DNA from 2 places in the Pseudomonas onubensis genome. Region 1 is predicted to be linked to the other one. Evidence: riboswitches for the same ligand, from Rfam matches in the RefSeq annotation. Region 1 holds a riboswitch; the other holds the start of a gene.
The links. A riboswitch is a leader RNA that binds a small molecule or an ion and turns the genes downstream of it on or off. The one in region 1 is predicted to bind cobalamin.

Region 1 (15,064 bases):
GACCTTGGTGTGTTTCTGGTTATAGGCCGCCAACAGCGCCGGGATGCGCACCGCCGCCGTGCTCTCCAGCGAGCCAAGCGCAAACGCGCCCTGAGGTTCCTCCCCCGCCACGGTGGCGCGGGCTTCCTGCACCAAATCAAGAATGCGCCGCGCATAACCGAGGAAATTCCACCCGGCTGGCGACAGGCGCAAGCGGCTTTTCTCACGGATAAACAACTCCACGCCCAAATCCTGCTCCAGCTGCTTGATACGCGTGGTCAGGTTCGACGGCACGCGATGAATCAACTGCGCGGCGGCGCTGATGCTGCCTTGCTCGGCAACGGCCTTGAAGATTTCCAGCTGCACCAAATCCAAATCATTCTCCAATCGCGAACATGATCGTTCCCACGCTCTGCGTGGGAATGCCGCCAGGGACGCTCCGCGTCCAAAATCCAACATCCATTCTCAATTCGAGAACGCATCACTTAATATTATTCAGTTTCCAGAAAACATGCACCCCCGTAGGCTGACCCCATTCCACTCATTCAGCCGGACGGTGCCATGAACGCTATTACTCACCAAACCCACGCCTTGTCGATCAACCCCGCCAACGGTGAAACGGTCGCCAGCTACCCCTACGAAACCGAGGCGCAACTGGACGCCGCCCTCAACCGCGCCACCGCAGCTTTCCGCACCTGGCGCCGCCAGCCGGTGAGCCAGCGTGCAGAGTTGCTGCTGGCCCTGGCCGGTGCATTGCGCGAGCAAGCCGAAGACATGGCCCAAATGATCACCCTGGAAATGGGCAAACCCATCGCCCAGGCCCGCGCCGAAATCGAAAAATGTGCACAGCTCAGCGAGTGGTACGCCGCCCAAGGCCCGGCCATGCTCGCACCGGAGCCGACCCTGGTGGATAACGGCAGCGCGCAGATCGAATATCGCCCGCTGGGCCCGATCTTCGCCGTGATGCCATGGAACTTCCCGGTATGGCAAGTGCTGCGCGGCGCCGTGCCGACCTTGCTGGCCGGCAACACATACGTGCTCAAACACGCGCCGAATGTGATGGGCAGCGCCTACCTGATCCAGCAAGCGTTCCAGAAAGCCGGTTTTGCCGAAGGCATTTTTGAAGTGGTCAACGTGACCAACGACGGCGTGTCCAAGGCCATCGCCGACCCACGCATCGCCGCCGTCACCCTCACCGGCAGCGTGCGTGCCGGTATCGCCATCGGCTCCCAAGCCGGTGCTGCGCTGAAAAAATGCGTGCTGGAGCTGGGCGGCTCCGACCCGTTTATCGTGCTCAACGACGCCGACCTCGACGCCGCCGTTCAAGCGGCCGTGATCGGGCGTTTCCAGAACAGCGGCCAAGTCTGCGCCGCCGCCAAGCGCCTGATCATCGAAGCAGGCGTGGTGGAAGCCTTCACCGCCAAGTTCCTCGAAGCCAGCCGCAACCTGGTGATGGGCGACCCGACGTCGACCGACACCTACGTCGGCCCGATGGCGCGTTTCGACCTGCGTGATGAGCTGCACGGGCAAGTCCAGGCCACCCTGGAAGAAGGCGCGACTTTGCTGCTCGGTGGCAATAAAGTCGCCGGCGCTGGCAACTACTACGAGCCGACCGTACTGGCCAATGTCACCGACCAGATGACCTCGTTCAAACAGGAACTGTTTGGCCCCGTGGCCTCGATCATTACCGCCCGCGATGCCGACCACGCGGTAGCGCTGGCCAATGACAGCGAATTTGGCCTGACGGCGAGCATCTTCACCACCGACTCGGCAAAAGCACGGGAGATCGCCAACCAACTGGAAACCGGCGGTATCTTCGTCAACGCATTCAGCGTGTCCGACCCGCGCGTAGCGTTCGGTGGGGTGAAAAAGAGTGGCTTCGGCCGCGAACTGTCGCACTTTGGTGTGCGTGAATTCTGCAACGCACAGACCGTGTGGCTGGATCGCAAATAAACCAGGCAACATCCTTCAACTGTGGGAGCGGGCTTGCTCGCGAAGGCGGTGTGTCAGTTGGCAAATTTGTCGACTGGCAGACTGCATTCGCGAGCAAGCCCGCTCCCACCCAAGCCGGCTCCCACCGTTGATCTTCGGTGTTTGTGGATGTGCGTGAATTCTGCAATGCGCAGACGGTGTGGCTGGGTCACAAATAAACCCGGCAACACCCCTTCAACTGTGGGAGCGGGCTTGCCTGCGATAGCGGTGCATCAGTGACAAATCCTTGGCTGACACGCTGCAATCGCAGGCAAGCCAGCTCCCACTCAAGCCAGCTCCCACCCTGGATCTGCTGTGTATGTGGATTAGTCCACCGTGACCTTGCCGGTAGAAAAATCGACCTTCAAATTCAACCGCCCCTCATTCACCAACCACGGCCGAATCGAAAACCTGCGCGCACCGCACTGATGCATCGGGTCCTCTGCGGCAATGGCCTTGGCATGCTCAATCGACGTTGCACGAATCACAAACATGCCGTCGCCATCCCAATACTGCTCATCGTCACTCCAATGCGGCCCGGCAGCGACCAGGATACCGTCGCGCTCGATCTTGCATTGATGCTCAAGGTGAATCGGCAAGTTCTGCATCACCGGGCCAAGCCCATCGGTTGGCGTTGAAAACACCACATAGAACTGCTTTTGCAGCATGCCCTTACTCGCCTCAAGCACTTGCTCGCGCGTTACCCGGTTTGTTTGCATGTTTGTACCCGTAGGACTGTCGACGTGGCGGCACAGGCCTTTTTCACCTGCAGCATTGGCCACGAAGCATTCCCCAACCCTGAGGGCGAGCGGTAGGCCAGTCGCAGGCATAAGACTTATGCCCGGCAGGCATGCATCTGAGTCAGAGCGCCCACAGGCGGATCAAGGCAAACCCCAAGTCTATATTGACGCATTCACGCCCATCCACCCACTCATCCCCGCGAAGGCGCCGCCCGGTGTTGGTCTCACGTTCACCTTTGGCAATCACCAGCACAAACAACCGGGCCGGGCATTCGAATGAACGCAACCGCTCGACATCAGCCCTTACCGACCAGTCGCCCTCCAGGCACTTGGCTTGGGATATGTCGCCCAAGCACTTGATTTCAGCGACCATGCTTGTTGAACCGCTGTCGTCCAGGGCATACAGGTCGGCTTTGCGCCGCTCGCCAATCGGCAAATCGGTCCAGATGCTGAGCTCCTGCTTGAACCAGGCATACAAACTGATTTCGGCCTGAATCCAGTGCTCGCGGCAACTGTTCAATTGCAGTACCTGTTCGAGTTTCTCGCCCATTTCACGAAAGGCCTGCTCGAACAAAACAATCCATTGATCAGCATTCATTGCCGGCTCCCTGTGTATGACGTATCGAGGCTAGTGCTTGACCGGCGCATCCCAGCAATCCGGCTGGCGTGCGCAGACATCGTATTGGCGATCCATCAAGGCCATGCGGTTGATGTGGGCATCGGTGGCCGCCCGGAACGACTGGTTGCTGGTGGTGATATAGGCCGCGGTGCGGTCACTCAGGCGTGCGCTTAACTGGCCTCGGGTGTGGGCATCCAGCGCCTGGGGCGCAGTGGCCATGGTTTGAAGTGTCACGTCGCTCAAGCGGCTCAACTCATCTCGGTAGGTGTTCAGGTATTCGGCACGGGCCGCGTCGTGCTGGTGGTTCAAGTCGTACTGCATCGCTTCCAGGTTCTGCTTGTAGAGCGCCCAATACCCCTCGGGCAGCACACCACCGTCTTGTTTACGCAATTTGGCAATGCGCGCGTCGTTATCCAGCGCCGGTTTGAGGACGGGCTTTTGCGACGAGATCACCACAGGGTCTTGCGTGATGATCTGGTCGATCCAGCCCGTTCGCGCCGGGTTCGAAGGCAGCACCTGCCCCAATGGCTCGAGGGGCACCGACGCAGCGGGTGGCGGTGGAGAAACTGACTGGGCGCAACCACCCAACAGCAACACAGTGCACAGCTGGGTCAAAACGAGGACGTGGCGAAAAGGCATAAGCTCTCCATGAGCAAGGACGAATCGAAAAGGCGCGGCGAATGACATCACTAGGCCAGTATCGTATTTCAGCCCATTGCTGATCAAGCTCCCACTGAACCACGCGATGAACTACCATACCGCGCCGGTTCCCAAACGGGACTAATAGGGAATTCGAAGCGCTGACCATCGCGCCAATCGAAACTGCCCCCGCAACTGTAGGTGCCGAGCCTGCTCCCCACTGCCACTGGACCACGTCCGGGAAGGCCGGAGCGAGGCGACGACGCATCAGTCAGGAGACCTGCCGGCAAAGCGTTATCACTAACCGGCGGGGTGTCCGGGAAGGACATCCGTGCCCTGCAAACCTGCAGCGTTCAAAGGTGTGTTTCCGAGCCGTACCTGCCCTGTTTTCATGTACGGTTCACTCGGAGATTGCCCCATGCTGCTACGCGTTTCGGCCCTGATCACTGGCCTGGGCTTTTGTGCCCTGGCCCACGCCACGCCGACTCACTACCCGCTGACGGTCGAAAACTGCGGCAGCAGTGTCACCTTCCAGCAAGCCCCGACACGCAGCGTGACCATCGGCCAGGCCGCCACCGAGATGCTTTACGCCCTGGGCGTTGCGGACAAAGTGGTCGGCACCTCGCTGTGGTTCAACAGCGTATTGCCGCAGTTCAAGGCGCAGAACGACAAGATCGCGCGCCTGGCCGACAACGAACCGAGCTTCGAAGCCGTGATCGCCAAACGCCCGCAACTGGTGGCCGCCGAACTGGAATGGGTGGTCGGCCCGCAAGGCGTGGTCGGTACCCGCGAGCAATTCCATGAACTGAAGATTCCCACCTACGTGCTGCCCTCCGACTGCGAAGGCAAGGACAACCTGGTGGGCGCTGACGGCACGCGGCTGGAGCCGTTTCGCATCGACACGATCTATAAAAGCATCAGCCAGTTGGCCGAGATTTTCGACGTGCAAGCGCGCGGCCAACAGTTGAATGACGAACTCAAGGCACGCCTGGCCAAGTCGGTCGCCACCGCGCAAGGCAAAGGCCTCAAGCATGCCAGCGCGCTGGTGTGGTTCTCCAGCAGCGAAATGGCTGCCGACCCGTACGTGGCAGGCCACAAGGGCATTCCCGAATTCATGCTGCAAACCCTCGGCCTGCGCAACGTGGTGCAGTCCGACGAAGAATGGCCTGCCGTCGGTTGGGAAACCATCGCCAAGGCCAACCCGACCTTCCTGGTAATTGCGCGCATGGACCGCCGCCGCTACCCCGCCGACGACCATGAAAAGAAACTCGCCTTCCTGCGCAGCGACCCGGTGACCCGCAACATGGACGCGGTGAAAAACAACCGCATCATCATTATTGACGCCCTGGCGTTGCAGGCCAGCATCCGTATGTTCGATGGCCTGGAACAACTGGCAAGCGCCATCGACGGCTACGACCTGCCCAAATGACCCGTACCCTACTCGCCCTCGCCGTGTTGCTGATGGCCGTGCTCGCCGGCACCGCCATCGGCGAAACCGCGATCGAACCGCAGGTGGTGTTGCAGGTGCTCGCCAACAAACTGTGGGCCGCCGGTTACGTGCTCGACCCGATCGACGAAGGCGTGGTGTGGAACTACCGCCTGACACGGGCGCTGGTCGCCGCCGCCTGTGGCGCAGGGCTGGCCACCTGTGGAGTGATTTTGCAGTCGCTGCTGCGCAACCCGTTGGCCGATCCGTACCTGCTGGGCATCAGTGCCGGCGCCTCGACCGGCGCAGTGTTAGTGGCGTTGATGGGCGTGGGCGGCGGTTTGATCTCGCTGTCAGCCGGCGCGTTTGTCGGTGCCATGGCGGCATTTGCGCTGGTGATATTGCTGGCACGGGCCAGCGGCTCAGTCAGCGGCACCGGCCAGATCATCCTCGCCGGCATCGCCGGCTCGCAGCTGTTCAATGCCCTCACCGCGTTCCTGATCACCAAGTCCGCCAGTTCCGAACAGGCACGCGGCATCATGTTCTGGCTGTTGGGCAACCTCAGCGGCGTGCGCTGGCCCTCGGTATGGCTGGCGGTGCCGGTAGCGGTCGCAGGCTTGGCAGTGTGTTTGTGGCATCGGCGTGCGCTGGATGCGTTCACCTTCGGCACCGACTCGGCGGCTTCACTGGGTATTGCGGTGCGGCGTGTGCAGTTTGTGCTGGTCGGTTGCGCGGCGTTGGTGACGGCGGTGATGGTGTCGATTGTCGGCTCCATCGGTTTTGTCGGGCTGGTGATTCCCCACGCCGTGCGCCTGCTGCTGGGCACCGGGCATTCGCGCTTGCTGCCGGCCAGTGCGCTGGGCGGCGCGTTGTTTCTGATTGCGGCGGATGTGCTGTCGCGCACCTTGATCAAGGGCCAGGTGATTCCGGTCGGTGTGGTCACGGCGCTGGTCGGCGCGCCAGTGTTTGCGCTGATCCTGATTGGCCGGAGGAATGCGCGATGACGGTACTCAGTTGCACCGGCCTGGGCTTTAAAGCGCGCGAAGCGCAGTTACTGCGCGATATTCACCTTGAAGTTCAGCCAGGTGAAACCTTGGGCATTGTTGGGCCGAATGGCTCGGGCAAATCTACCTTGCTCAAACTGCTCGCCGGGTTGCGTGTACCTGCGTCGGGCGAGGTGTTGCTGGGCGGCCAGCGCCTGGGCAGCCTGTCGCGCCGTAGCATCGCGCAGCAATTGGCCGTGGTGGAACAACAGGCCGACACCGACGATGCCATCCGCGTCTTCGACGCCGTGGCCCTGGGCCGCACGCCCTGGCTGTCGGCACTGAGCCCGTGGTCTGCCGAAGACGATGCCATCGTGCGCCAGGCGCTGCATGATGTGGACGCCACCCACCTGGGCCAACGCGCCTGGCGCAGCCTCTCTGGCGGCGAGCGCCAACGCGTGCACATCGCCCGCGCATTGGCGCAACGACCGCAGATCTTGTTGCTGGATGAGCCGACCAATCACCTGGATATCCAACATCAGCTGGCGATTTTGAAAGGCGTGCAGGCACTGCCAGTGACCACCTTGATTGCGCTGCATGACCTGAACCAGGCGCTGACCTGTGATCGTTTGGCGGTACTGGATCACGGCTGCCTGGTGGCATTGGGCAAGCCGCTGGAAGTGCTGACACCGCAGCGGTTGCAGGAGACATTCGGGGTACAGGCGCATTACCTGACAGACCCGTTTGATGGTGCGCAAATCCTGCGATTGCGCCCAATTTAACTGACTCTGTGGGAGCTGGCTTGATCTATAAATACCGCTGCATATGCGTCGTCTGCCACACCGGGTCGGCGTCGACGTCGATGACCTCAAAGCCCTGCCACCGCCAAAAATCAATCGCACCCGGCAAAAACGGATGGGTGTGCAGGTAAACCACCGCCACCCCATCCGCCTTTGCCTTCGCCTCTAACGCGCGATACAACCTGCCCGCCAGGCCAAAGCGCCGAAAAGCCGGGCGCACAAACAGGCGCACGACTTCCACCGTTTTAAACCCCTGGTAATTCAATCGAGGGAAACGGCCGTCATAAGGCAAGTAGCCGATCGCCGCGACGATCTGGTCATCTGCACGCGCGATCAGAAATTGCCCGCCGCCCTCAAGGTAGGTGGATTCAAATTGCGCCAAGTCGTCAGGCATCGCCGCTTCGCTGAGCTTAGGGAAAAGCTCGGCACGCGCTTGCAGCACAAAGGTCAGCACCTGGGGAATATCGGCAGCGGTGACCGCGTGAATGTTCATTACCCGCACGCTCGCTGGTAGAGAAGGTAGGCATTGGAGCCCGTCCCGACGCACACAAAACCTGCCTGCTCATACATCAGCCTGGCCGGGTTATCCGCCCGCACGCTCAAGCGCAGTTGCGTGAAGCCGCTACGCTTGGCCGCAACCGCATAAGCTTCCAGCAACACACGACCTATGCCCTTACGCCGGTACGCCTCGCTGACGCTGATGGTGCAAAGCTCGGCAGAATCGGCGTCGGGCATCCATAACGAATAACCCGCAAACCGCCCCTCCAGCGTTGCCACTGTCAGCCGGTCAAAATTCTCGACCCACACGGCCAGGTTTTGCTCCAAGTGCAGCCGCCATGCGGACTCGTGAGCCGGCTCCCAACATTGGATGTAGGCCAACTCGCCGCGGTAAATCAGTGGCAGGTCGGTGACGATAGCCAGCCTGAGCGTCACGTGTAAGTCGCACATCGCACTGCCCTTGGTAACTGACGACAAGAAGGCTTGAGATGACCGACGCTGTGAAAAAAAGGGGGTTTCATCTAGTCCTGAGCGGCCTGCACCTTAATGTGAGCCGTGATCCACGCGCGGCTATGGGCAAGCACTGCCTGCGCCATCGCCACCGGAAAATGAATAAACCCATGGGCAGATTCCGGTAACAGATGGGCTTGCACCTCTGCCGCTATGCCCCAGCGTTCGGCGATCAGCAGCGTGTCGTCTTTAAGCGGGTCCAACTCCCCTACAAACATTAACGCAGGTGGCAGCCCAGTGAAGTCGCCATACAACGGCGACAACGGCGGCTGCCGGCGTTCTTCATCACTCAAGCCCGGCGTCAGCATGCGCAGCGCTTCAACCATTCCCGGTCCGTCCAGCAACAATGTCTCTGGCCCCGCCGTGCGCACGCTCGGTGTGCCGGTCAAGTCGTATACGCCGTAGTACAACACCGCACCGCTCACACGCTTGAGCAATTCAGGCCATTGCTTAAGTGCCAGCAAGGTTGCCGCCGCCAGATGCCCACCGGCAGATTCACCCACGACGAACACCGGCAAATCGGCAAACTCATCACTGCCGAGCAGCCAGCGCGCGGCATTCAGGCAATCCTCTATCAGCCCCTCAACCGGCGTGTCCACCGCCAGCCGGTAATCCACCGACACCACCGCCACGCTGCACGCCTGCACCATGCCCAGGTTCAAGTCGTCATCCATCTGCGCATTGCCGATCACCCAGCCGCCGCCGTGGATATCCAGCACCACGCCTTGGGTTTTCCCCTCGGGCCGCAGGATGCGCACGGGCACCGAGCCGCCCCATCGGGTTTCGGCCACCGGCGCTTTCTTTATCGCTTGGCTGACCCGCAACAGGGCCTGGATCAAACGCGGCGTGACGCGGTTGCGGATTTTGAAACGCGGCAGCCAGGCCAGCTTTTTATTGAACTGGCGCATCTGGGCCAGCTCAGCCTCGCTCGCGGGCCAGCGTTTATGAGCCATCAGCGGTTATTACGCAAAATCGAGAAATTCAACGCCGCCGCCACACTCAGCCACGCCAGGTACGGGAACAGGATCAAGCCGGTGATCAAGTCCAACCGCAACGCCATCACCACCAACGCCGCCACCACCAGCCACAGCAGCACAATCACCACCATCCCGGCCACGATGTTATGCGCGCCGAAAAACACCGGCGTCCACAGCGTGTTCAGCGCAATCTGCGCCGCCCACAAGCCCAAGGCCAATTGGCTGCCGGGAATCATCGTCAGGCGATAGCCCGCCCAGGCGAGCAGCAGGTAGATAACCGTCCAGGCCACCGGAAACAACCAATTGGGTGGGGTGAAGCTGGGTTTGACCAGGCTTTCATACCACTGGCCGGGCTTGAAAATGACGCCGGTACTGGCGGCCGCGCCGCAGGCGATGAGGAAAATCAGAAAGATCATGGGCTATCCACTCTCAGGGTTCATTTCAACATAGGACGCGTCAGCAACCGGTAAAAGTTCACAAATCATCCGGCGAAACGATCGTGAGCCAAGGCCAGCGCGCCTGATAACTGCGGGCCTTGGCGGCGAACAACTCAGGCTCGGGGTGCAGCGGGTTAATCCGCAACACGCCCTGCTCCACATCCGCTAACCCATAGGGTGCATACACCTCGCCCGTGTCGATCTCCAGCCCGATGCACGTGCCGGCCACCAGATAACGGTCCACGCCTTGTTTAGCCGAGTGCAACTGTGGATAAGGCCGACCAAAGCGCTCGCCGTACCAAAGATGCACCCGCGCCTGGTTCTTGACCTCGACACTGACGCCCAAATCCTCAAACAACCGCGCGGCGGCGCGGATCACTTTGTCCTCAGCTTCGTAGGACAGATCGGTGTCGAAGTAAAAGACGTCGTAGTCCTTTACGCCCTGAGCCGCAGGCAAGTTTGACTGATGGTTCCAGACGGCCTGGAACAGGCAGCCCGCCGTAAGCATGCACTGCTCCACACCAAGGTCGGGCAGGCGCGCGGTGATTTCGGCGTTGATGGGGTTGGCCATGGCCAGGTCGAGCAGGGTTTTGACGGTCAATGTCATGGTGGGCATTCCTTGTGTATTCAGGGTGGCTCAAGTCACCGAACCTACACGACGGCGGGGAGGGTTTCGTGACAGCAATGTTTCTATACACTTTGCCCGCCCGCCACCAATCGTCAAGGATAAAACGATGCGAATCAGAGAAATGGCCCTCATCACCACCGCCGCTTTGCTGCTCACCGCCTGCAGCGACAGCCCGTCGGACGCCGACATTCAAGCCGCGATGCAACCCAAGCTGGAAGGCGCTTCCTGCATCAAGGCGGCGATGTTCAACCGCTTCCCGGTGACCCTGAGTGACAGCGCCATGAGCGGCACCTCCAGCGCCAACCAACCGGCCTTCGATGCGCTGACCGACGCCGGTCTGCTGGCCAAAAGCGCCAACACCTACAGCCTCACCGACAACGGCCGCGCCGCCTACGTGCAGCAAGAGTCCGGCTTTTGCTACGCCCAAGGCTATGAAATCGCCAAGATCCAGAACATCGCCGCCAACCCCAACCCGATGGGCGCCGCCGTGGATAAATCCTGGGTGGTGACCGTGGACATCCGCCAGAAAACCATCGCCGACTGGGCCAACACCCCGGCGATTGAAAAACTGGCCCGCAACCCGGAAAACCTCTCCGAAGTGCCCAAAACCTACACCGTGGTAGTGGGCCGCTTGAAGGGTGAGCAAACGCTAAAGCTGATCGACCCACGGTTTTCGATCATGCGTGGGGTTGGGGTGAACCAGGCCTACTGACCAGTACAGCTCACCTGTGGCGAGGGAGCTTGCTCCCGCTGGGCTGCGCAGCGGCCCCAAAATAGTGAGAACACCTCGCACTGGAGCACCATCCCGGTCCAGCGGTAGCAAGTTCCCTCACCACAGATGATGTAATGCCCTGCACCACCTTGCTCCATTGCCTACGCGTGCGTCAGAATCCGCCAGCTTGTGTGCTGAGGTGGCCGTCTCTAAGGTGGCTCGGTCGCTGAATGTTCAGTGATCGGGTTTAGTAGCCTGAGTTGGGTATTGAAAAGTGCATGAGCTTCATCAATCAGACATTGCGTCTGTGCTTGATGGTGGCTGTGCGTAGGGCGTCCTCGGGCGCGCCGGCTTTGATATCCACCGGTCTACTAACCTGCGCACAGCTGCCACCTTTTCGTTTAGTAGCGAAAAGATGGCGGCCAAAACCAGGATATCGTTATGACTCAAGCAAAAACTGACTCAACCACCCTCTTCACCGTCGTCCCCGACGCCAGCACCGAAACCCTCATCACCAACAGCTACGAAACCTTCACCAGCGTCAGCACACTACTGCTCGACCTGTCCGAAGACCTGTGCGGCAAACACCGCGACATCGCCCTCGCCATCCACCAACTAAGCGAACTGGGCGTGCTGCTCACGGCCAAATTGCTCGACCGTGAGGCGCCTTGCCCTGGCTGATAAATAGCCTAAGGCAGCGCCGCTGATGGCGCTGCCTTCAATTAACTCCAGGGAACGAATCAACGTACTGAATGGTGAAGTCAGGAAAGGAGTCAACAATCTGGATCTTGTAGTCAGGGAAGCTCTCGACTGTTTTCCACTTGCCGGCCGAATCGGGAAAACTGCTCACCTGTTTTACCTTAAGGTCAGGGAAACTGTTTACTACCTTGACCTTATAGTCCGGGAAGCTACTGACGAACTTGATATTGCCGTAAATCTTCGACACATCAACAGTCGTATCAGCTTGAGCGCCGAAGGCACACGCCAGCAGCAGCGACGCGAGAGCAACTTTGAACATGGCAGCCTCATCCTGAGCAATAAAAGGCGCCCAGTCTAACGCCCTGCGCGCGCAACTTCCTGTAGTGCCGGGTGCTTAACCCTTCAACTCACCCGCACGGTTGCTCGCCGCATCGTCGTAAGCCACATACAAGGATTCGGCAATCTGGCTCTTGATGGCTTTGGTGGATTCCAGGCCCAGTACAAACCCTTCGGCTTTGCCGCCAGCGCGGTTGAGTTCTTCGTGGGTGGAAGCGCCGGTGATGGCGTCAAGCAGTTTGGTGGCGTGAGGGCCTACGCCTTTGGGGAGGGAGATTTGGTCGATGGACATGGCGATACCTTGATAAAAAAATGATCGGGAGCGCATGGACCACTGCCGGGGGGTGCCATGGTAGACCGGTTAGCGTGGAAAGGGGGTGGTTTCGGCCAGAGGCGACAATCCAATCGGTGAAATCTCACAGATGGTCAACGCGCTCCATTGCTGAGCTATCACGTCGGTGCGGCGTACTTGTCTGAACGTCGCTCGCCAGCTTTTCGTACAAAGCCTAGGACGATGGAGACCAATTTAATAGGGGGACGGAGCGACGCTTTGCGACTCATGGCAGCAGGGTTGTGCGACTGCCATGTAGAGCAATTTTTGAGTCAGTCGACTGGGTTGTTGTCTTTCTCTTTGCGCCAGTCCACGGTGTAAAGAAGCTTCTCGGCGTTCAGGTACAGTACGGCGCATGATTCGACGAGTGTCTTTGCCGAGGTTGATTCTACGATTTCTCCGTCGAGCGAAATGAAGCTTTGCTGACTCAGAGACTGGTACACATGAAGTATGTTTTCAATCGCTTTGTTTTCGACGTTTTTAAATAAAATTGAATCGTGAACCAAGAATGGAATAGTGGTATGCCTTAGCAACGAGGTGTCTAGAAGGATTAGGTTCGAATAAGCTTTGCCTGTGCCGGTATCCTTGGGTATTTCATAGCTGTATTTTTCCGGCATGAGTTCAAGTTCAGGTGAAGCTCGGACCTCTCCGTAGATGAAGTTCACTAAACCCTTGATGTCTTTGTTCAGGCTGCCTTCAATATCTGACAATATGACTATTTTTTGTTCTTTCAGGCTGACTTTAAGATTTTTGATTATTCTTTTGATATCAGTAAATTTTTCATACAACTCGTTTTCCTTGGTAAGGCTGGAAAGTTCCAAGGAGATATCAATTACCGAGTCGACAATAAAAGCAGCGTTGCCAGAGTTTTTCAACGCCTTGGCGATGGCTGCGTTGCATGTGAAAATCTGGGCATCAACAATTCCTAACTGTTCGGACAACTCTTGCTCTTTTGCTTTAATTTCCTTGCGAAGTATACGAGTCAAGCCATTATGAAAAGACTCAATGCTGTCTAGTTTTTCTAGGTTGAGCGACGGAATGATTTCAAGCAGCGGTTGGAAGCTTCGCTTGGAGATATTTTTATTGTCCTCAAGATTGGCTCTGACTCGCTCAAGCTCGCTAGAGATAGACATCTTTATTTCGAGCAATTGATTTTTTTGAGTTTTTTGCTCTAGAACGGCTTCGTCAATCAACTCATTGATAGAAATCGCCAAGCTGGAGATTTCAGTTCTGATTTTGTCCAAGCGGCCTTTCTGGAGCGCAATATCTTCAGTATTTTTATTGTATTTCGTCTTGGTGATTTTGGGAATGATGCTTTGTTTTGCCGCCGCATTGAGGGACTTTTGCCCAGCTAGCAAACTGGCCTGCCGTATCGACATGTCTGCCAGTGGACTAAACCGTTTGAAAACTTTAATCAGCCAATCAATGCACTGGGACCCGCTTTCCTGGTTGAAATTATGGAGAGGCCTCCTTACGTCTAGGTTGTCACGCCCCCAAACTCGCGTAACCATAGACACTACGGATCGGAAACTCAGGTCTTCAATGCTGTTGGTGTAGTGAAGTCGCAAGAAGCCTAGATAGGCTGAGATGCTAAGTTCGAGCTTGGAACCATCGGATTCATGAAGATGCAGAAGCGTAGGGGTGCCGGTGTTTCTTTCAAAAATATAGCCTTTATCTAATTGAAGCTTGAATATGTAGCTGTGATGCCCCAGTGTTTCGGGAACATCTTTGCTATGGGTTATCAGCGTGTCACCGCCACAAACGAAATCGATGATTTTCAGAAGTGTTGACTTGCCAATCGAGTTGGAGTTGGCGCGATCGCCCACGACAATGTTTAATTTTTCCTTGAAGGCGATGCGCTTTTCAGTGAACCACTCGCAGTCGATATAGGTCAGCATCTTGAAACAATCCCTGTCGTGAGGTTTACCTGGAGAATATTGCTAAGATGTAGGATTTCTATGGCGTAGAGAAACAGCTCGATGGAACCTATACTTGAAGACGTTTTTTTGTACAGTTCCCCAAGCGATATGGGTTGCTCGACGGAGGCGTGCACCTTTTCTGCATGGCCCAAAGACGATTCTGCGAATGATACAAATTTATTTGGCGTGATCATTCAAAAATCTCGCAGTTTTGAATAAAAAATGACGCGATAATTTCCGAGGCTTCATTGGAGTCAGAACCAGAGCGATGACAAATCCAATCTACGATATTCTTGAATATTACTTGTTGGTTCTGTGTTTGCTTCCTTTGTAGCAAATAGTAAGTTTTTACTTGAAGAGAAATCATAGTCGATGAGTCCGGAGACTCTGCTTCCACCAGCTGTAACTTTTTACGCACGAAAGAAAAATAATTGCTGACATTTTCCTTGATGCGGTTCTTTGTTAGACGCGTCATGGTGTCATTGATCTTCGTGCTGAGTTCTTTTGGCTCAAGACTCAGCTCGACATCCACATCTGATACATCTTCAAGCGCATCAATAATTTTCGCAATTTCGTTCTCAATGGCGTACTCATCCATGAGCTTGAACTGACGGTTACGTTCAATGATTGACTGCTTTAACGCGACCATTTCCCTGTAACCATCAACTGTCCGTGGATTGTCGAATTCAGTATGACAAAGAATGCAAAGAGCGATGAGATTGTCCGGGTGATCCACGTTTTCGTGTAGCCTGAATTCATCTTTGAGAAGCCCTAACTCTTTAGGCTTAGGATTTAGTGGATAGATATGTGCAAGTTCATATTTTTTATTTGATGTCTTGGCCTTCTCGTACATTAGGGGC
Region 2 (15,064 bases), on a different contig from region 1:
AACAGCCGCGCCACCTGGCGGTGTTCGATCATCACGCCTTTGGGCAGGCCGGTGGAGCCGGAGGTGTAGATCACATAGGCGAGGTGGGCCGGGCTGAGCGCGACGCGCGGGTTGACGATGGATTCTGCGCGCAGGTTGTTGAGGTCGATGCGGGTCAAATCACCGACCAGATGTTGGGTGTTGGCTTGCACCAACACCGCCAATGGCGCGCTATCGGCCAGGGTAAAGGCGATGCGCTCCAGCGGGTAAGCCGGGTCGATGGGCACATAACCGGCGCCGGCCTTGAGGATGCCGAGCAGGCCGATGATCATTTCCGGGCCACGTTCCACGCAGATCGCCACGCGGTCATCGGCGCGAATGCCCTGGGCCAGCAGGCGGTGGGCGACCTGGTTGGCGCGTTCGTTGAGTTGGCGGTAAGTGATGCGCTGGGTGTCGAAACGCAGGGCGATGGCGTTGGGTTGAGCGGCGGCGTGGGCTTCGACTTGCGCGTGAATCAGGACGGTGTCGCGGTAGTGCGCGGGGCTTTGATTGAGGCGGTGCAGCAGATGGTGACGTTCGGTGTCAGGCAGGATATTCAGGCCGCAGAGCGGCATATCCGGTCGCTGTTCCAGGGCCTCGGCCAGGCTATGCAGGGCTGTGTGCAGGTAACCGGCGACCTGTTGCGCGCCGATGGACGCATCGACCATCACCGTCAGCGCAAAGTCTTCACCCAGGTCGTCGACGTTGACTGTCAGCGGGTAGTTGGTGCGCTCTTCGGCGCCCAGCACCTGGATGCCTTCGGCCACCTCGATCACCGCCGCCATGTCGGTGGCGGCACTGTGACGGTAGTTGAGCATCGCACTGAACAGCGGTGTCGGCGCCGCCACACCGCTGCAACGTTGGGCCAACGCCAGGGATGCATGCTCGTGATTGAGCAAGGTGGTGAGGCGTTCGTGGGTGGCCTTGACCCCGGCGCGCACGCCCTGCTCGCCTACATCCACGCGCAGCGGCAAGGTGTTGATAAACATACCCAGCGCGCGTTCACCGCCATCGCCGGCGCCCATGCGGCCGAGCATCACCGTGCCGAACACCACGGCATCGCGCCCGGACACCACGCCCAGTACGCGTGCCAGGGCCAGGTGCATGATGCTCGCCACGCTGACGCCCAACGGCCGCGCCAGGCTGCGCAGGCGCCGGCTCAGGCTGCTGTCGACGGGCACGCGCACTTCATCGATGCCGTGCCCATCGCCTTGCACATCCTGCAGGCCGAAAGGCAAGGTTGGCGCATCGATATCCGCCAGCATGTCGCGAAAGAACGCCTGATGCGCCTGTTCACTGACGCCATGGCGCACCTGGGCGATATAGCTGCGAAACGCCACCGGCTCAGCAGCCTGGGCTTGCTCACCGGCCAGATACCGTTGGATCTCATGGCGCACCACATCCAGCGCGGTGTGGTCGAGGATGGTGTGGTGGAACAACAGCATCGCCACCACGCGCTGGTTGGCCGGGTCATTGGCGTAAACCAGGCGCAGCAACGGTGCCTGGCCCAGGTCCATGCGGTAGCTGCGGGCGTCATAGCGGGCGAGCAACTGCGCCAGGCGGTCGCCGTCGGTAAAATGCGCTTCTTCGCAGGCCAGGGTTGCCTTGCGCCACACCACTTGCAGCGGTTCGTCCAGACGCTCCCAGGCCATGGAAGTGCGCAGGATGTCATGGCGGTCGATCACCCATTGCAGCGCCTCGGCAAACGCATCGAGGCGCGCGCGGCTGTCGAATACAAACTGCGCGTGCAACACGTAGGGGTCACCCTGCTGCGCCGACAGGTGGTGGTACAGCATGCCTTCCTGCAGCGGCGCCAGCGGGTAGATATCCTGCACATTCGCAGCGCCTCCGGGGATGGCGGCGACAATACGGTCGATGGCGGGCTGGTCGAGTGTGACCAGTGCCAGCATGTCCGGGGTAATGCGGTAGGCCGGGCTGAGCCAGTCACCCCCGTGTTCAGCCACAAAGGCAAGCAGTTGGGGTTTGTGCGCGATCAGTTGATCCCACAGCGCGTCATCCAGGGCTTGGTCATCGCCGAGGATAATCAGGTCGCCTTCCTCCAATTGAAGACGGATCGCATGGGTGGAAATCGCTGCCAATAATTCACTGAACTGCATGGGGTAACCTGCCTGATAAGTCACGGTTGAGGAGAACGTCCGTATTCAGCTGCCGTTTGAAGCGGGTGTGCTGGGCGCCGGAAAGAAAACGCGGGCGCAGCCGGGGGCCTGGGGTGGCTTGCGGCAGGCTTGGAAAATTAAGGGATTTGGCAGGCAGGGGGTGACATGGGAAGCGGGGACAAAGCGGCTCTCTACGCAGACATATGGCCTAACAGTCAGGGTGGAACCCGCGCACCCGATTCCGGCACCCAGAGGCGTCAAATACGCGTCTCTACCCAGGACCTGAACCTCATGACGACCATCGCTCACCTGCCGCTGCGTACCCAGCCCCTGCCACTCGAGAGCAGCCCAAAGGCAGAGTCTGTAACCGGCAACCCAGTCGACCTCCACAGCAGCGCCAGTAACGTGTCCGCCGGCACCACGAAGCCCCCTCTGGGTAGTCTGGGAGGCGCGTTGTCCTGGCCGATCCCTTTGGATACCGACGAACAGCGGCGCTTGCGCCTTCTTACGTTGAACCACCAACACGCGCTGGGCGAGCAGCCGTTGGTGATGCAAACCAAAGGCGGCGTTCTGGAGTTCCTGCGTTATCGCCAGCCGCTCCCGGCAGGCGCGGGGAACGACCCTGCCAAGATCCTCGAAGCGCTGGTCGGCTCGCCGCAAGGGCAACTGATGGGCAAAGCCCTGCAACAGAGCATGCAAGGCATCGACAGTGATAGCAGCGTGACGGATTACCTGCTGGCGGCAATCGCATTGCAGATGGACCCTGAGTCGATTACCGCGCCCGCTCGCAACACCGTCGCCGGCTTCGATCTGGCCCCTGATACACAGGGCGGGCGGCATGCGTCTACGGTCGTGGACAACCTGGCCAACCATTTAAGCCGCACCGGCAGAACCAGCGCGGCGCTGGCGAGCGTCGGTGCTTACCTGTTGCTGGCCAGATCGGCGCCGCAGTTTCTGATCAAAGACATTCCCCCGACGGTAAAAATCGGCAGCCAGGCATGGGCCAGTCTGACGATTGCCGCCATGACGATTGAGGCGCAGACACCGGGCAAAGTCCCCGGCATGACGTTTGCCCAAGTCATGAGCGCGGCTGAACAGGCTCAGCGGGCGGACCCGGCGATCAGCCAAACGGCACAAGCGACGGCGCTGCTCGATTGGGCGATTGCGAATGGAATACTCACCAAAACACCCGATGACAACTACCCTCCCGCCCAACTTGAATCGGTAAGAACCCACTTCAACGCGCAGCTCCACACCCGGCTCACGGCCTCTGAGGCACTGGACAAAGGATTACCCACGCGTGAGGCGATCGCACTGGCCGCACTCAAGGCGCGATTTGGCGACCTCGGCGGGTTCTTCCAGGAAAAAATATTTTCTGTTGATCAACATTACGTGGCGATTGAACGGGGCACACTTTCGCTATTGGATATCGCCATGATCGACTGGCTGGAACCCAGGCCCTTCAAGGCACATGAACCCAGCAGCTCGCTCAAGTCCGATGCATTGCGCGGGGTGTTAACGCTGTTGAACGCAAACCCGCAGTTTGGCGTGCCGGCTGAATTCGAAAGGCAATTCAGCGCCGCCGTCAAGGATAAAAAAGCCGCGGTCAATACCACGGTCAGGCACATGATCTCGCAACTGCCATTTGAGGATCGAAAGAACTTCGAGTTTGGAAAAGTCAGTTTTTTCCAGGAAGGCTCATACGTCATGGATGGTCATTTCAATAATACCCATGGCCCAAATAACCCGGGCCTGCTGGTCAAGACGCAGCGCGGTGCCAACCGACAGGCCTATGTCATCGACTTCAACAAGGGTGTGATTGAAACGACGAGCCTGTACAGCGCAAGGGTTAAGGAAACCAGGAACGCCAACACCGTTTTTACCACCAAAGTGTTCACCCCGGCGGATGCAGCACAGAGCCTGGAGCGTGAACGCCCGCTGAATGACTCACCCTGGAATAGTTTTACCAGCGCTCGATCCCAGGTGATCGCCTCGGCGTTTGTCGAGCACCTGGACCTTGACGATCCTGTTATCAAACAGCAGGCGCGCGGGCAGACGGCCCTGGACAAGGCGAACGCGCAGTTGAGCGAGTTTTTGTTAAACCTGATTCCGTTCAGGTCCGCCATTGTCAATTTTCAGAACGGCCAGCATGGCGCGGGCGCAGTCGATCTCTTACTGGATGTTTTCGGCTTTTTGACCGCCGGCACCGCAACCGCAGGAAAACTGCTCAAGGTCGGCCGTTCTCTGCTGTCCACCGCCGGCAAGGCATTGCAGGTCGCCAAGGTGGTTGGCGTGGCGGCCATCGACGTACTCAACCCCGTGGGTGGCGTGGGTGATCTGGTCAAGTTTGCGGGCAGTGCTGGTCTGTTTCTGCTGTCCAAAGGCGTCAAAGCAGTGAACGAGCTCAGAGGCGCTACCGGCAGCTACGACCTGTTGAAGGCGATCAGCAAGCAGTATGACGCTGCGGCAACCGGCAGCCTCAAGGTAGCTGGCCGGACGGTGGAAAGCGCTGCGGTACTCAAGAACGGCCATTGGTATTCATTTGATACCAATACAATGCGACCGTATGGCAGCCCGCTCGACGATTTCACGGTCGCGACCCAGGCTGTGGCGGGGAACGTGGAGACGGCACGCAATGCCGGGCGGCAAGATCTGAGCTATGCGCTGTTTGGTCATCTCAGTGTGCCCGAATCCCGCATCGCCGGGCTTACACGCAATAGTCAGGGCGTGTATGTCGCAGCCGACGGGCACCTGTCGTATATCCGCCATACCGACAGCAGCGGTAAAACAGCGGTCTATGAGGTTCGACAGGTCTCGCGCACAGAAGGCGGCGGCGTGCAGGCGCGGGTGTATCACAACAATCGGCAAACCGAATTGCTCCTCCAGCATATCCAGGGTGATCAATGGCAACGGTTGGGTGCGCCCGGTGGAATCACACTGGAGCCACCATTGAACCCGCACTGGGATCCTGAAATGGACATTTACCTGGCGCCGCAGTCTCGCAAGCGACCCGGCCCGCCTCAAGACAATGATGCCAAGCAACCGCGACAGGATGCACTCCCGACTCAGGTCAAATCAGACATTGGCCGCAAGATCGACAGCGGCGCCGAGGCGGTCGTCTACGAAAGCCTGGACGGAAAACACGTGTACAAAGACTTTGGTCTGCTCTCCTCACGGCCTTCCGGTATTGACCTGGACACCGAAGTGAACGCGCTCAACCGGTATTACGGGGATGGGTTTGCGACGAGCATCATTGAGGACGGCCGCGCCTATATAAAGATGGGGAAGCTGGACGGCGTACCGCTATCAAAAGTCAGTAAACATAGCCTGTCCGCTGACGTCAAAGGTCTGCTTGAACAGACATTGATCGACATGGAAAGTAGGGGAATATTCCATCAGGATCTAGTGCTGCAGAACTTCCTCTACAGTGCCAAAGACCAAAAAATCTATCCGATTGATATCCAGTCACTCCCGCCGGAGCAGCTCGTACCGGGTAGCCGGACTTATAAAATGGAGATGAGGATCTACAAAATGGCAAAGGAGGAGATGCTTGAGAGTTTTGATGACTTGTTAAGTCCGCCGGTTTAAACATCCGGTCGCTGGGCGGCGTTGTTTCAGTCCTTACAACGTATCGATCGGCAGATAGTCCACGCCCAACGCCATCGCCAACTGCCTAGCCCGGCCCAGCCTGATCGGGCCGCGCTCGATATCCACCAGTACTCCAGGGCAATCGAGCACGGGCAACCCAGCGATATCTTTGAGCCGCCCATCGGTGATCACCAGCAGCCGTTGCTGCTCGGCCGGGTAACGCTGGCGGCGCACGTGCAGCCAGTGGCCGGCTTCGGACAACGCCGCCAGCAACGGTGTGCCGCCCCCGGCACCCAACTGTGCCAACCAGCCGGTCAAGCTTTGGGCAGCCTTGAGCCCCTGCACCTGCCACTTGGGCGATTGGCCGCTGGCGGTCAATAACGCCATGCGCGCGCGTTGCCGATAGGCGTCGTCAAACAGCTGGGCGAGCAGGCCTTTGGCGTCGCTCAGTGCGCCATGGCGGCGGGTGGACGCCGAGGCATCGACAATCACCAGCCACAGCTCATGGGCCGCGCGGCTGCGCAGGTGATAGAGCAGATCCTCACGGCTGTGTGGGCGACCACCGAGCAAGGTGCCCGGCCAATTGATCGCGCCACGCTGGGCACTGCGCGCCTTGCCGTGCCTGCCGTGTTCCAGTCGCCCTGCCTTGGGTCGTGCATCCGCCCCCGCGTCAGGTCGAGGGCGGATGCCTAGGGCTTTTTTGGCCAGGCGGGCACTTCCCGGCGGGCGCCCGTGGGCAATGCGGGTGCGGGCATATCGCCCCACTGGCCCTGGCCGGGTGTCGGGTCAGACGGTTTTGCTGCCTGGCCTTGATCGGGCGGGCTTGTCGACGCTGACTGCGGTTGCCGGCGATGACGCAAGGCGAACTCAGCCACCGCTTCAATATCTTCTTCGGCGATAGCAGCCGCGCCGCGCCAGGCAGCATGGGCACGGGCGCCGCGCAACCAGACCAGGTCGGCACGCAAGCCATCGACACCGGCGGCAAAACAACGCTCGGTGATCTGCGCCAGGGCCTGATCGTCCAGTTCAATGTTGTCGAGCCGCTGGCGCGCCTGGGTGCAACGCTCACGCAGCGCCGCCTGTGGTTCAGCCCATTGGCTGCAGAACGCAGTCGGGTCGCTGTCGAAATCCAGGCGGCGCCGGATGATCTGCCCGCGCTCGTTGGGCAGGGTCTGCCCGCTCAGCGCCACATTGAAGCCGAAGCGGTCGAGCAGTTGCGGGCGCAACTCACCCTCCTCCGGGTTCATGGTGCCGATCAGCACAAAGCGCGCCGAATGGCGATGGGAGATGCCATCACGCTCGATCAGGTTGGTGCCACTGGCGGCCACATCCAGCAGCAAGTCGACCAGATGATCAGGCAACAAGTTGACTTCATCGACATACAACACGCCGCCATCGGCCTTGGCCAATACGCCCGGGGAGAATTGTGCGCGGCCCTCGCCCAGCGCGGCGTCCAGGTCCAGGGTACCGACCAGGCGCTCTTCGGTGGCGCCCAATGGCAGGGTGACGAACTGGCCACTGGCGAGCAGGTCCGCCAGGCCACGCGCCAGGGTCGACTTGGCCATGCCGCGCGGACCTTCGATCAGCACGCCGCCGATTTTCGGGTCGATGGCGGTCAGGCACAGCGCCAGTTTCAGCTCATCGGCGCCGACCACGGCGGACAGCGGGAAATGGGGAATATCGGTCATACCTGCTCTCTTTAAATTCTGCTATTTCTTGTGGCGAGCGATCGGTCAGCTGTCTTCTTCTATGTCCAGCAACAGGTTTTCCAACGCCTCGCGGTACGCGCCCGGCTCCTGCCACATGCCGCGCTGCTGGGCTTCGAGCATGCGTTCGGTCATGTCGCGCAGTGCCGCCGGGTTGTGCTGTTGCACAAAGGCGCGGGTGTCGGCGTCGAGCAGGTAAGCGTCGGCAAGCAAGGCGTATTGGTGATCGTCGATCAGCGCGGTGGTGGCGTCGAATGCGAACAGGTTGTCCACCGTGGCCGCCATCTCGAATGCGCCTTTATAACCGTGGCGTTTCACCCCGTCGATCCACTTGGGGTTGGCGGCGCGGGAGCGGATCACCCGGTTGAGCTCTTCCTTCAAGGTGCGGATCTTCGGCAGGTCCGGCTGGCTGTGGTCACCATGGTAGCTGGCGGCCTTGTCGCCGCTCAGGGTTTCCACGGCGGCGAGCATGCCACCCTGGAACTGGTAGTAATCGTTGGAATCGAGCAAGTCGTGTTCGCGGTTGTCCTGGTTTTGCAATACCGCCTGCACCTGGCTCAGGCGCTGGGCGAATTGTTCGCGGGCAGCGGTGCCTTCATCGGCACCCCCATAGGCGTAGCCGCCCCAGTTCAGGTAGACCTCGGCCAGGTCTTCGCGGCTTTGCCACAGGCGGCCGTCAATCGCGCCCTGCACACCCGCGCCATAGGCACCGGGTTTGGCGCCAAAGATGCGCCAGCCCGCCTGCTTCGCAGCCGCCGCCTCGTCCAGGCCCGCCGCGAGCAGCGCTTCACGCTCACTGCGCACCTTGGCCGCCAGCGGGTTCATGTCGTCCGGCTCATCCAGCGCCGCCACCGCCTGCACCGCCGCGTCGAACAGGCGGATCAGGTTGGCAAAGGCATCGCGGAAGAACCCGGACACGCGCAGCGTCACATCCACTCGTGGGCGATCCAACAGGCTGATCGGCAGGATTTCAAAGTCATCCACGCGCTGGCTGCCGGTGGCCCACACCGGCCGCACGCCCATCAGCGCCATGGCCTGGGCGATATCGTCGCCACCGGTGCGCATGGTGGCGGTGCCCCATACAGACAGACCGAGCTGGCGCAGGTGGTCGCCATGGTCTTGCAAGTGCCGCTCAAGGATCAGGTTGGCGGATTGAAAGCCAATGCGCCAGGCCGTGGTGGTGGGCAGGTTGCGCACATCCACGCTGAAGAAATTACGCCCGGTGGGCAGCACGTCCAGGCGGCCACGACTTGGCGCACCGCTGGGGCCAGCCGGTACGAAGCGACCACTGAGGGCATCCAGCAGGCCGCGCATTTCGGCGGGGCCACAGGCGTCGAGGCGCGGCGCGACAACAATGCGCAGGCTCTCGATCACCGACTTCACGTCCTCCCAACCGGGTTCTTCTAGCTGTTCGAGCGGGCCTTCCAGTGCCTGCTCGATCAGTCGCGCGGCATACAGTTCCAGGCGTTCACGGGTGTCGCCGGCGGTGCGCCACAACTGCGCATCGATCTTCTGCAACACCTCGGGGCGGCGCCCGGTCCAGGGTTCGGCCAAGGCACAGTCCAGTGGGTCGAAACCCAGGTCGAAGGCTTTGGCCAACACCCGCAGCAGGCTCGATTGCGGGCCACGGCCATCGCCACGGGGAATGCGCAGCAGGGCCAGCAAAGTGTCGATACGCAGGCGGCCGTCGGGCGACTCGCCAAAGATATGCAGGCCGTCGCGGATCTGCGATTCCTTCAAGTCACACAGGTAGGTGTCCAGGCGCGGCAGCCAGACTGCCGCGTCGGCGTCGTTATCCAGCTCCAGTTCCTGGTCGATACGGGTTTCGCGCACCAGCTTGAGAATGTCTTTTTGCAGCTCAAGGGCGCGGCGCGGGTCGAGCAATTGCGCCTCGTAGTACTCGTCCGCCAACAGCTCCAGGTTACGCAGCGGGCCGTAGGTTTCGGCGCGGGTCAGCGGCGGCATCAAGTGGTCGATGATCACCGCCTGGGTGCGGCGCTTGGCCTGGGCGCCCTCGCCTGGGTCATTGACGATAAACGGGTAGATATTCGGCAACGGCCCGAGCAGCGCATCCGGCCAGCAATGTTGCGATAGCCCGACACCCTTGCCCGGCAGCCATTCAAGGTTGCCGTGCTTGCCCACATGGATCACGCCATGGGCGCCATAGGTGTGGCGCAACCAGAAGTAGAACGCCAGGTAGCCGTGGGGCGGCACCAGGTCGGGGTCGTGGTACACCGCGCTGTGGTCCACCTGATAACCGCGTGCCGGCTGAATGCCGACGAAGGTCAGGCCCAGGCGCAGGCCGGCGATCATCATGCGCCCGTCGCGGCACATCGGGTCGTTGTGCGGCGCGCCCCAGCGTTCCAATACGGCTTGCCGATTGGCCTCGGGCAAGCGCTGGAACATCGCCTCGTAGTCGTCCAGGCCCAGGCTTTGATGGCACGGGCGCAGGTCGAGGCTGTCGAGGTCGTTGGTGACGCCGCCGAGCAGCTCATGGATCAAGGCCGTGCCGCTGGCGGGCAACTCACTCGGCACCGGGTAACCTTCGGCGTGCAGCGCCCGCAGGATATTCAGCGCTGCCGCCGGGGTGTCCAGGCCTACGCCATTGCCGATGCGGCCATCGCGGGTCGGGTAATTGGCGAGGATCAGTGCGATGCGTTTGTCGGCATTCGGCACCCGCGCCAGTTCGACCCAGCGCCGCGCCAGCTCAGCGACAAAATCCATGCGCTCGGGCGCTGCGCGGTAGCACACCACGTCGGATTGGCTGCGCTCGCTGCGCCAGGCTAAATCTTTAAAGCTGATGGGCCGGCTGATAATGCGCCCGTCCAGCTCCGGCAAGGCAATGTGCATGGCCAGGTCACGCGGGCCAAGGCCTTGTTCGCTGGCCTCCCAGCCGGGCTGGTTGTCTTGCGCGCAGATCGCCTGGATCACCGCGATATTGCGGCGAAACGGGCGCAGGTGCGGGGCTTCCGGGCTGGACTGGGCAAAGCCGGTGGTGTTCAAAATTACCGCCGCCTGCACTTCATCCAGCAAGTCCTCGACCACCGTCAGGCAGCCGGGCTCTTTTAAACTGGCCACCGCCACCGGCAGCGGGTTAAGGCCCGCCGCCTGCAAGCGTTGGCAGAACACATCGATAAAACCGGTGTTGGCCGCCTGCAAGTGCGAGCGGTAGAACAACACCGCCGCCACCGGCCAGTCGGCGTGCCAATCGGCCTGCCAGTCGTTCAGCCGTGGGTGGGGTTTATACGGGTGATAAATGGCCGTGCGCGCCAGGGTTTGCGGCTCGTCCCAGGTGTAGTCGCGGCCCAGGTGGCTGCTGGCCAGGCAACGGTAGAAATCCAGCGCATTGCCCAAACCGCCCTGGCGCAGGAAGTGCCAGAGGCGGTCGCGCTCAGCCATGCCAACGGTGCTTAAGCCGCTGAGTTCCGGGTCGGGGCGATCATCGCCCGGCACCAGAATCAACTGCACGCCGCGCTCGGCCAACTCCACCAGCCGCTCAATGCCGTAGCGCCAGTAGCCGATGCCGCCGTGCAGCGAAATCAGGATGACCTTGGCGTGGCGCAGCACCTCGTCGACGTAAAGGTCGACCGAGGCGTGGTTCTGCACCTGCATGGGGTTGGCCAGGCGAAAACTGGGGTAGTCGTCCGGCAACTGCTGGCCAGCCTCGGCCAACAGTGCAAGGCTGGAATCACCGCTGCACAGGATGACCAGCTCGGCAGGGGTTTGGCCAAGGTCGGCAATATTGTCGTCCGAAACGAAACCGCCCGGCTGAGTCCTGAGCAGGTGCATGGGTTAAACGCTGAGCGCTGCGCGCAATTGCGCTTCAAGGCCCGCCGCGTCCAGTTCCTGGCCGATCAGCACCAGGCGTGTGATGCGCGCTTCGTCGGCGCCCCAGGCGCGGTCGAAGTGCTTGTCGAAACGCGTGCCCACACCCTGGATCAGCAGACGCATCGGCTTGTTCGGGATCGCCGCGAAGCCTTTGACGCGCAGGATGCCGTGCTGCACCACCAACTGGGTCAGGGCGTCGAGCAGCAGTGCTTCGTCGGCCTGCGGCAAGTCGATGGAGATGGAGTCGAACGCATCGTGGTCGTGATCGTCTTCGCCTTCATGGTGATGATCGTGATGGCTGTGGCGGCCGTCGATGTGTTCTTCGGAACCGGCGCCCAGGCCGATCAGCACGTCCAACGGCAAACGACCGCTGCTGGCTTCAATGATCTTCACCGCCGGCGGCAGTTCCTCGGCGACTTCCAGGCGCACGCGGGCCAGGTCTTCGGGGCTGATCAGGTCGGATTTGTTGAGGATCACCAGGTCGGCGCTGGCCAGTTGGTCGGCAAACAGCTCGTGCAGCGGCGATTCGTGGTCCAGGTTCGGGTCGAGTTTGCGCTGGGCATCAACCTGGTCCGGGAAGGCGGCGAAGGTGCCGGCGGCCACGGCCGGGCTGTCGACCACGGTGATTACCGCGTCAACCGTGCAGGCGCTGCGGATTTCCGGCCACTGGAAGGCTTGCACCAAGGGTTTTGGCAGGGCCAGGCCCGAGGTTTCGATAAGGATATGGTCGAGGTCACCGCGACGTGCCACGAGTTCGCGCATGACCGGGAAGAACTCTTCCTGCACGGTGCAGCACAGGCAGCCGTTGGCCAATTCGTAAACGCGGCCGTTGGCTTCTTCTTCGGTGCAACCGATGGAGCACTGCTTGAGGATCTCACCGTCAATGCCCAGTTCGCCGAACTCGTTGACGATCACGGCGATGCGACGGCCTTGGGCGTTGTCGAGCATATGGCGCAGCAAGGTGGTTTTACCCGAACCGAGGAAGCCGGTAACGATGGTGACGGGGAGTTTGGCCAGTGTTTTCATCGGATGCCCTTGGGGGCGGGCAGACGGGACGATAGACCCTGCGACGGCGCGCAGCAGCGGATTTCGTCACCGGATCACCCCGCCCGGTTAAGTAGAAAATCGGTTACGAGGCAGGTCTCCTGGCTTGGGGTTTGCAGGCCTTGCGACCCGCGCTGGCTGCGCCTTCCCGCCGTTATGGCAGTGGCGTGGCAGGCAGATAAACCCTTCACAGTTGCGGGGGCAGCCGCGGCTTGTACCGCGTTCCCTTCTTAGCTTCGGCGTGGGCCGAAGAACCTCGAAGGTGCAAGGCTACAGGGGCTCGCGGCATTTGACTACCGTCGCCCGCCCATGCTCTCCTACACATCTTGTTTCGGGTGCCCTTCACAGGGTGAAACGGGAAACCGGTGAGTCATCGCGTAATGACGAGTCCGGTGCTGCCCCCGCAACGGTAAGCGAGCGATGCGTCACAACCACTGTGCCTGTAGGGCATGGGAAGGCGATGCTTGATACGGCCCACCTCTTCTCCCAAGAGCGCCCCTCGCAAGCCCGGAGACCGGCCCGAAAAATCAGATAACAAACCCGCGGTGGGCGGGCGCTGTTCGGAACCCTGCGTGCCTGGCTCGCGGGGTTTTCATGCGCTCGTGTCACCCTGAAACCCTGAAGGGACGCGCCATGTCGATCATCAGCAGCACTTCGCACACCGCCAGCAGCACCGCCACCTTGAGCCAACGCCTGAGCGCCGCCATCGGCGCGTCGATCCTCGGCGCGTGCCTGGTGTACTTCGCCGGGTTCTCGCATATTGAGGCCGTGCACAACGCCGCCCACGATACCCGCCACAGCGCCGCGTTCCCGTGCCACTGAGGGCTGCCGACATGATCAAGCGTATTGCCCAAACCGCAGGTTTCACTGGCCTGCTGGCTGCCCTGTTGCTGACCCTGCTGCAAAGTTTCTGGGTCGCCCCGCTGATTTTGCAGGCGGAAACCTTTGAAAAGGCCCCGGTCGCCGAAGTGGCGCACGAACACGCCGCTGGCGCCGCAGCCCACACCCACGATGCCGAAGCCTGGGAGCCGGAAAATGGCTGGCAGCGTGTGTTGTCGACCACCGGCGGCAACCTGGTGGTAGCGGTCGGTTTCGCACTGATGCTGGCCGGCCTCTACACCTTGCGCGCGCCGACCCGCACGGCTCAAGGGTTGTTGTGGGGCTTGGCCGGTTACGCAACTTTTGTACTGGCGCCCACCCTGGGCCTGCCGCCGGAATTGCCGGGCACCGCAGCCGCCGACCTGGCCCAACGGCAGATCTGGTGGATCGGCACTGCAGCCTCTACCGCTGCGGGTATCGCACTGTTGGTGTTTGGTCGTAGCTGGCTGCTCAAGGTGCTGGGCGTGGCGATCCTGGCCGTGCCCCACGTGATCGGCGCGCCGCAACCGCAAGTGCATTCGATGCTGGCACCCGAAGCCCTGGAAGCGCAGTTCAAGATCGCCTCGCAACTGACCAACGTCGCCTTCTGGCTGGCCTTGGGCTGGATCAGCGCGTGGCTGTTTCGCCGTAACCGCGACGGCCAATACTCGGCATGACACTGGTGGTCGGCCTGGGCTGCCAGCGGGGTTGTGATGTTCACGCCCTGCTCGGCCTGTTTGACGCAGCCCTCGCCGACGCCGGGATTGAACGCCAACGCATCACGGCGCTGGCAAGTATTGATCGCAAACAGGCTGAACCCGGCCTGCTGGCCCTGGCCCGGCTGCTGGAACTGCCTTTGCAGTGTTTCAGCGCAGAACAATTGGCCGGTTTTGCACAGCGTTTGAGCCACAAGTCAGCCGTCGCTTTTGCGCATACCGGTTGCTATGGCATCGCCGAAAGCGCGGCACTGGCCCTGGCTGAACAGTTGTCGCATCGCCCTGCCCGCCTGTTGATCACGCGCAAAAAAACCGCCCAGGCCACCTTTGCATTGGCGTGCGCCGACTAAAATCCCGATAATTGCCCACCTCGATCATGAGCAACTTTCATGCTCGCCCGTTTTTCAACAGGAACTTCCATGACCGTCTACTTTATCGGTGCAGGCCCCGGCGACCCGGAATTGATCACCGTCAAGGGCCAACGGCTGATCCGTAGTTGCCCGGTGATCATCTATGCCGGTTCCCTGGTACCGGCGGCGGTACTGCAAGGTCATCAGGCCGAACAGGTGGTCAACAGCGCCGAATTGCACCTGGAGCAGATCATTGAGCTGATCAAGACAGCCCACGCCAACGGCCAGGATGTGGCCCGCGTGCACTCCGGCGACCCGAGCCTGTATGGCGCGATTGGCGAGCAGATCCGTTGTTTGCGTGAGTTGGGCATACCGTTCCAGATCATCCCAGGGGTGACGGCGGTGTCGGCTTGCGCAGCGTTGCTGGAGACGGAGCTGACACTGCCCGACATCGCCCAAAGTGTGATCCTGACCCGTTATGCCGATAAAACCAGCATGCCGGCAGGTGAGGCATTCGACAGTTTGGCGCAACATGGCACGACGATGGCAATTCACCTGGGGGTCAACCATCTGGAGAAGATCGTCGCCGAACTGCTGCCGCACTACGGCGCCGACTGCCCAATTGCAGTGGTGCACCGCGCGACGTGGCCGGATCAGGATTGGGTGGTGGGCACTTTGGCGGATATTGCCGTGAAGGTGGCGGCCAAAGGGTTTCGGCGCACGGCGTTGATTGTGGTGGGTCGGGTGTTGGCCAGTGACGGTTTCAGCGAGTCATCGCTGTATCGGGCGGGGCATGCGCACCTGTATCGCCCCTGAAGAAACGCGGTCAAACTGTGGGA

Region 2: another riboswitch for cobalamin. It lies ahead of ACTD9P_RS18140 (CbtB domain-containing protein); the one in region 1 lies ahead of ACTD9P_RS19590 (ABC transporter substrate-binding protein).

Annotation. Positions count from the first base shown of each region.
Region 1 is NZ_CBFHAZ010000064.1:22,045-37,108, reverse strand. Features, by position in the region: partial or broken gene ptrR (putrescine utilization regulator PtrR) at 1-354, opposite strand, end outside; gene ACTD9P_RS19610 (aldehyde dehydrogenase family protein) at 541-1,932, shown strand; gene ACTD9P_RS19605 (YciI family protein) at 2,277-2,669, opposite strand; gene ACTD9P_RS19600 (hypothetical protein) at 2,812-3,288, opposite strand; gene ACTD9P_RS19595 (hypothetical protein) at 3,319-3,948, opposite strand; cobalamin riboswitch at 4,057-4,250, shown strand; gene ACTD9P_RS19590 (ABC transporter substrate-binding protein) at 4,367-5,377, shown strand; gene ACTD9P_RS19585 (FecCD family ABC transporter permease) at 5,374-6,378, shown strand; gene ACTD9P_RS19580 (ABC transporter ATP-binding protein) at 6,375-7,139, shown strand; gene ACTD9P_RS19575 (GNAT family N-acetyltransferase) at 7,165-7,650, opposite strand; gene ACTD9P_RS19570 (GNAT family N-acetyltransferase) at 7,650-8,105, opposite strand; gene ACTD9P_RS19565 (alpha/beta hydrolase) at 8,177-9,118, opposite strand; gene tspO (tryptophan-rich sensory protein TspO) at 9,118-9,558, opposite strand; gene ACTD9P_RS19555 (nucleotidyltransferase family protein) at 9,617-10,186, opposite strand; gene ACTD9P_RS19550 (SEN1982 family lipoprotein) at 10,314-10,919, shown strand; gene ACTD9P_RS19545 (DUF6124 family protein) at 11,361-11,600, shown strand; gene ACTD9P_RS19540 (7(1) septoil knot domain-containing protein) at 11,638-11,937, opposite strand; gene ACTD9P_RS19535 (hypothetical protein) at 12,013-12,246, opposite strand; gene ACTD9P_RS19530 (DUF2326 domain-containing protein) at 12,558-14,183, opposite strand; gene ACTD9P_RS19525 (ABC-three component system middle component 7) at 14,177-14,398, opposite strand; gene ACTD9P_RS19520 (ABC-three component system protein) at 14,395-15,064, opposite strand, start outside.
Region 2 is NZ_CBFHAZ010000056.1:45-15,108, reverse strand. Features, by position in the region: gene ACTD9P_RS18170 (non-ribosomal peptide synthetase) at 1-2,135, opposite strand, end outside; gene ACTD9P_RS18165 (OspG family effector kinase) at 2,427-5,723, shown strand; gene ACTD9P_RS18160 (vWA domain-containing protein) at 5,757-6,359, opposite strand; gene ACTD9P_RS18155 (magnesium chelatase ATPase subunit I) at 6,413-7,411, opposite strand; gene cobN (cobaltochelatase subunit CobN) at 7,457-11,218, opposite strand; gene cobW (cobalamin biosynthesis protein CobW) at 11,222-12,283, opposite strand; cobalamin riboswitch at 12,376-12,575, opposite strand; cobalamin riboswitch at 12,618-12,838, shown strand; gene ACTD9P_RS18140 (CbtB domain-containing protein) at 12,935-13,123, shown strand; gene ACTD9P_RS18135 (CbtA family protein) at 13,135-13,836, shown strand; gene ACTD9P_RS18130 (cobalamin biosynthesis protein) at 13,833-14,225, shown strand; gene cobM (precorrin-4 C(11)-methyltransferase) at 14,295-15,041, shown strand.